Regions from separate parts of the Variovorax sp. 10L426 genome, predicted to be linked through region 2. Evidence: riboswitches for the same ligand, from Rfam matches in the RefSeq annotation. Region 2 holds a riboswitch; the other holds the start of a gene.
The links. Region 2 has a riboswitch for glycine ahead of AC1DHL_RS21425 (D-amino acid dehydrogenase). Riboswitches for the same ligand answer to the same signal wherever they lie in the genome.
Positions count from the first base shown of each region.

Region 1: it holds a riboswitch for glycine, as region 2 does, so the genes downstream of both, gcvT (glycine cleavage system aminomethyltransferase GcvT) here and AC1DHL_RS21425 (D-amino acid dehydrogenase) in region 2, are expected to answer to the same signal.

Region 1 is NZ_JBFTJF010000004.1:155,324-158,558, forward strand. Features, by position in the region: gene gcvH (glycine cleavage system protein GcvH) at 1-192, opposite strand, end outside; gene gcvT (glycine cleavage system aminomethyltransferase GcvT) at 254-1,450, opposite strand; glycine riboswitch at 1,465-1,575, opposite strand; glycine riboswitch at 1,591-1,690, opposite strand; gene AC1DHL_RS07350 (ABC transporter permease/substrate-binding protein) at 1,777-3,235, opposite strand, start outside.
Region 2 is NZ_JBFTJF010000015.1:63,913-67,147, forward strand. Features, by position in the region: gene AC1DHL_RS21420 (FAD-dependent oxidoreductase) at 1-1,153, shown strand, start outside; glycine riboswitch at 1,180-1,280, shown strand; glycine riboswitch at 1,285-1,390, shown strand; gene AC1DHL_RS21425 (D-amino acid dehydrogenase) at 1,479-2,801, shown strand; gene AC1DHL_RS21430 (FIST signal transduction protein) at 2,762-3,235, opposite strand, start outside.

The DNA.
Region 1 (3,235 bases), on a different contig from region 2:
GGCGGCGGCCTTGACCGACTCGACCACACCCGCGACCTCGCCCTGGGCGAAAGTCTTGCCCACTTCAGGCAGATCGACGAAGACCACGTCACCCAGTGCGTCCTGCGCGTGGACGGTGATGCCGACGGTGACGAGCGTCGCGTCCGCTTCCTGGCGAACCCACTCGTGATCCTTGGTGTACTTGGTGGTCATGAACAAAAGCTCCTTGAGATAAGAAATCGGAACGAAATCGGCAGGACTTGAAGATCGGGTCTCAGCCGCGGAAATAGCGCGCCGGGACGAAAGGCATGGTGCTGACTTCCATCAACACCGGCTTGCCGCGCACCATCGCCTGGATGCGCGTGCCGGGCTCGGAATAGGCCAGCGCAACGTAGGCCATGGCGACGGGCCGGTCGACCGTGGGACCGAGCAGTCCACTGGTCACCTGGCCGATGGCGAGGCCTTCGAAGGATTCGAGCAGCGTGCCGTCGCGCACCGGAACACGCTCCAGCGCGACGAGGCCCACGCGTTTGCGCTTGAGGGTGTCGTGGTCGAGATGGCCCGCCGTGCCGTCCGCGGCAGTGAGTTGCGCCAGCACCTTGGCCGCGCCCGGGAAGCCGCCTTCGCGCGCACCACCGGACCGTCGCACTTTCTGCATGGCCCAGACGAGCGAGGCTTCGACTGGCGTGGTCGTCTCGTCGATGTCGTTGCCGTAGAGGCAAAGCCCGGCTTCGAGCCGCAACGAATTGCGCGCTCCCAGGCCGATGGGCTTGACCTCGGGTTGCGCGAGCAGCAGCCGCGCAAGGCGTTCGGCGTCCGCGGCGCCGACGGAGATCTCGAAGCCGTCTTCGCCGGTGTACCCGCTGCGGGTCACGAAAGCCGGAATGCCGCCGATCTGCACGGCGCCACCGGTCATGAAGACAAAGCGCTCGACGCCGGGCGACAGACGCGCCAGCGTCGCGCCAGCCTGCGGTCCCTGGAGCGCGAGCAACGCGTGGTCGGGCATCGGCAGGACCTGGCAACGGTGCCCGATCTTCGCGGTGATGTGCGCGATGTCGGCCTGCTTGCAGGCGCCGTTGACGATCACGAACAGCGAGTCGTTGCCCTCGTTGAAGAACATCAGGTCGTCGAGGATGCCGCCGTCGTCATTGAGCAGCAGTCCGTAGCGCTGCTTGCCGGGCGCCAGGCCGATCACATCCACCGGCATCAGCGTCTCGAAGGCGGCCGCGGCATCGGGGCCCGACAGGCGCAACTGGCCCATGTGGGAAATATCGAAGAGTCCCGCAGCCTCGCGCGTGTGCTTGTGTTCGGCCATGAGGCCCGCCGGGTATTGCACGGGCATCGAGTAGCCGGCGAAAGGCACCATGCGCGCGCCAAGCTCCACGTGCAGTGCGTGAAGCGGGGTCTTCAGAAGATCGTCAGTCGATGCGGAGGCCAAGGCACTCTCCAAAAGGGGGCAGTCCAGATCCATGGCCGAAGCCATGGGCCACCCCTGCTGTCCGCTTTACCTGAGAGATTCACCCCACGATCGGGGCTTGCTCCTTCGGTGGACGAGTCCGTCGTCGCGACGGGTCGTCTCTCTCCAGCAAGGAAACGCCCTGAATGCGGGCGCTTCGCCAGTCCTTTTGCCTGAGCGTTCGGGCCCGTGCTTCGATGGGACCTGCGCCTTCGGCGGCCCCGACGCGGCGGGGCTCTCTCCTGACTGCGCGAGTGTAAGGGATCGAAGGCGTGCCCAACGGCGAATTCAGTGAAGTTGCTGCACCGGAAGAAGCCTGTCGATGCGTTCAGTTTCAAGTTTCAGTATTTGCGACGCATCAGGTATTCGATGCACTCGAAGAATGCCTCGCTGAGCAGGGCCAGCACCGCCGCGGGTATGGCCCCGGCGACCAGCAGTTCGCGATCGTTGAGTGCCAGGCCGGTCACGATGCGTTCGCCGAAACCGCCCGCGCCGATGAAGGCCGCGATCGTCGCGGTGCCGATGGCGATGGTCGTCGCCGTCCGCACGCCGGCAAGGATCGTGGGGAGCGCGAGCGGCAGCAGCACCACCCGCAGGGTCTGGCCGCCGGTCATTCCCAGCGCGGTCCCTGCCTGCCGCAACCCGACCGGGACTTCGGCCAGGCCGGTGACTGTGTTCCGCATGATCGGCAAGAGCGAATAGAGCGTGAGCGCGATCAGCGCCGGCACCAGGCCGATCGCGCCGACGGCCGAGATCAGGATCGCCAGCAGTGCGAGCGAGGGAATGGTCTGCAGCAGGCCCGTGAGCCCCAGGACGAGCGCACGCGCGTTCAGGTGCGGAAAAACGAGGACTCCCACCGGCACCGCGATCAGGATGGCGACCCCGACCGAGACCGCCACCAGGAGCAGATGTTGACGCGCGAGGCGGACAAGGTCGGGGCCGAACAGCTTGGCGAGGAAACCCCGTGCCGCGGCTTCCTTGGGGAGGGCGGAGCCGGTTGTCTTGGCGGCGGGTGCCTGGGCGACGATCTTGCTCTGCGCCAGGAAGTCACGCGCGATCGCGTCGAACGCCACGCCCTGCAATTCGGCACGCGCATTCATTGCGATCATGGCGTGCTCGTCGACGCGGCCTTCGAGTTTCTGCAGTGCCGCCCACGCCTTGGGCAATCTTGTCGGCACGTCGAGCCGGTAGAGCACCACCGCGTCGTAGCGAGGGAAATATTGGCGGTCGTCCTCGAGCACACGGAGGCCGAGATGATCGATCTTGGCGTCGGTGGTGTAGATGTCGGTGACGTCGATCTGCTTCGCCGCGATGGCGTCGTAGGCGAGCCCATGATCCAGCCCCGTCGGCGTCTGTGTGAAACCGTATCGCGCAGCCAACCCTTGCCAGCCGTCGGCGCGGCCGATGAACTCGTTCGACAGTCCGAGCTTCAGTTCAGGATGGCTGGCGAGGTCGCTCAGGCTTCGCACGCCGAGGCGGTCCGCATCGGCCGCGCGCATGGCGAGCGCATAGCCGTCGTTGAACCCGAAGGGAATCGCGGCGCCCAGGCCCAGCGGCCGGAGCGCCGCGTTCATGTCCTCGAGCGTCATCGACTGAGGACTCTTGAGGATCTCCAGGGCGATGGTGCCGGTGTATTCGGCATAGAGATCGATGCTGCCGGAACTCAAGGCCTCGTAGACGATGGCCGTGTTGCCGAGTCCCTGCCGGACCACCGGGGGGGCGGCGGTATGCGGCGCCGCGGTCTGCGCGAGAACCTCTGCCAGGATGTACGACTCGGTGAATCGCTTGGAGCCGATGCGA
Region 2 (3,235 bases):
CGCGACCCCCGCCGCCAAGGCCCGGGGCCGGGCCGAACCCAGCGAATCTGCGATTGCGCTGCAACGCTCCGAAGCGGATTCGGCCTATGCGCGACGAACAGAAGGCGGCTGGTCCCGCCTGCGCGCAAAGGTGCGTCATCGCATCGCCAAGCTGCTCGACCGAGCCATTGGCGAACCGGCGAAACGCGACCCGCTTGAGCACATGGTGCGTCTCGCCGCCTACAGCCGCGAGAGCGCACGTGCGCTGCGTGACGAGGCCGGCATGTCGCAACGGCCGCGCTCGAACGGGCTCATGAACTTCTTCACCGACGCCCAAGCCTTCCATGGGCGCATGGCCCGCGCACCCCACTGGTCCGAACTCGGCTGCGAGGAACGTCTGCTCTCCGCCGAAGAGGCCACGGGCCTGGAGCCTGCATTGCATGCCGTCGGCAGCAAGCTCGCCGGAGCGACTTTCTCGCTCGAGGACCCGGCACGCGATCCCGCCCAGTTCGCGGCAAGCATCGTCTTTCTTTGCCGCGCGGCCGGTGTGCGCTTCATGATGAAGCACACCGTGGTCTCGCTGAAGACGCGTGACGGCCGCATCAGTCATGTCGACCTGCTGGATGCACAAGGACAACCCACCACCGTGCGCGCGCAGTCCTATGTTCTCGCCCTGGGCGCATCGAGCGTTCCGCATGCGGAAGACCTTGGCATCGACATGCCGCTGAATTTCGTTCGCGAGTACATCGCCACGATGCCGGTCAGGGACGCCGCGCACGCACCGCACATCGTGCTGCACGACCGACAGGGCAAGCTTCGAATCGCACGCGTCGAGAACGCCAACGGTGTCTATCTCCGGGTTTCTTCCACCGTGCGCGTGAGCCATGACGAGCAGAGCGAGCCAGACTCGGACCGCTTCGAAGCGATCCTCAGGCGCATCGAGGCGCTGTTTCCCGGCATGACTGACACCGCGCAGGCTTCGTTCGAAACCGCCATGCACGCGGTGAGCCGCAATCGGCTGCCAATGGTCGGCAAGACGCGAGTCCCCAACCTGTTCCTCAATACCGCCCCGGGCACGGCGACATGGACGCACGCCTGCGGCGCGAGCAAATCGATCGCCCGTATCGTCAGCGGCTTGCGGCCCGAACTCGACTTCGCCTTCAGAGGGCTGTAGCCAGCCGGGCGCGGCGCCCCTACAATCGCCGCACTGCAGGAGAGCGGGCCGCTTGGCGGCCCCACCGAAGGCGCAAACTCCCATAAACGCTCAGGTCGGCTCGCACAAACGAGCCTGTACTGCACCAACTGTCAGAGCCGTCTGGAGAGCCATCACACCACGTGATGCACCGAAGGAGCAAACCTGTTGCGGGCGCAACGGGTGAATCTCTCAGGTACCGAGGACAGGGGGAGCGGCAACTTGGACGCACGGTCCGGTTGCTTTTCTTTTTCACAGCATCCGTTTCCGTTCGAGCCAAGAGCTGCAACCTTCGAGGGTTCTTGAAATGCGCGTGATCGTTCTTGGCGCCGGCTTGCTCGGCGTGACTTCGGCTTACTTCCTCCAGCAACTCGGCCATGAAGTGACCGTGATCGACCGGCAGGCCACACCTGCTGCCGAAACCAGCTTCGCCAACGGCGGCCAGATATCAGTGAGCCATGCCGAGCCCTGGGCCAATCCGAGCGCACCGCTGAAGGTGCTGCAATGGCTCGGCAAGGAGGACGCTCCCCTGCTCTTCCGCCTCCGCGCCGACATGCGGCAGTGGCTCTGGGGACTGCAGTTCCTGCGCGAATGCACGCCGGCGCGCACCCGCCACAACATCGAGCAGATCGTTCGCCTGGGCACCTACAGCCGCGAAACGCTGCAGCAACTGCGCCGCGACACCGGCATCGCCTACGACCAGCGGACCCAGGGCATCCTGCACTTCTATACGACGCAGAAGGAATTCGACGCCGCTCTGGCGCCAGCCGAACAGATGCGCGCATTGGGCTGCGATCGCCGCGTCATCTCGGCAGATGAAGCAGTGAAACTTGAGCCCGCGCTGGCGCACGTCCGCCCGCAACTGGCCGGCGCCACCTACACCGCCGAAGACGAATCGGGCGATGCGAACCACTTCGCGCGCGAACTCGCAGCGTTGGCCAAGGCCGCAGGTGTTCGCTTCCTGATGAGCCACACCGTGACCGCTCTTCGTGAGGCCGGCGGAACGATCGACCATGTGGAAGCGACCGATAGCGAGGGCCGGTTCCAGCGCATCCGGGGCGATGCCTTCGTGCTGGCCATGGGTTCCCTGAGCCCGCTGCTTGCCGCGCCGCTGGGCATCCGCCTGCCGATCTACCCGGCCAAAGGCTATTCGGTCACGATGCCGGTCGTGGACGCGCCCAAGGCCTACCAGGTGTCGTTGACCGATGACGAATTCAAGCTCGTCTTCTCGCGCTACACCTCCGAAACCGGCGATCGGATGCGCATCGCAGGCACGGCGGAGTTCAACGGCTACGACCGCGACCTGAACCGCGTGCGCTGCGAAGCCATCGTGCGACGGGTCGAACAATTGTTTCCGGGTGCCGCCGACGCCACGCAAGCTCAGTTCTGGGCCGGGCTGCGCCCAGCGACGCCGAGCAACGTGCCCCTGATCGGCGCGACGAAACTGCCGAACCTGTTCCTCAACACCGGCCACGGCACGCTGGGCTGGACCCATGCCTGCGGCTCGGGCAAGTCGATCGCACGCATCGTCAGCGGTCTCGCGCCCGAGGTGGATTTCAGCTTCACCGGCGCGCGCGCAGAAACGAAGCCTCAGTCGTCGCTGGTGAAGACCGTCAAGACGCCGGTGTAGCCATACAGGTGGTGCCGCGCAATCTCGCCGGCGGCGAAGAAGCCGACCAGCGGCACATCGCCCAGCGCGTGTCGCACGATCTGCAACTCGGCGCCCGGCGCGCCGAAGTGCGGGCCGCCGCGGCCTGAGCAACTCACGTAGACGGCACCGGCGATGCGGCGGGCCGGATGCGGCGCCGCTTCGGCCTCGCCGGCCGCCACTGCGCGCGCGGTGGCCAAGGTTTGCTCCTCGGGCTCCAGTTCCTCCCGGATTTCGGCGCACACACGCATGAGGTCGGAGCGCGCGGCCTGCGCGTTGCGCCGGCAGAAGCTCAAGCGCATGCCGACTTCGGCCACGTCGGCAATCGCCACGCCGCGACGCGTCGGGTCGAGGCCAATGATGTGCCGCACCCGGACATCGGCACCCAGGTCGCGCGTACGACGGACGCCGTCGCT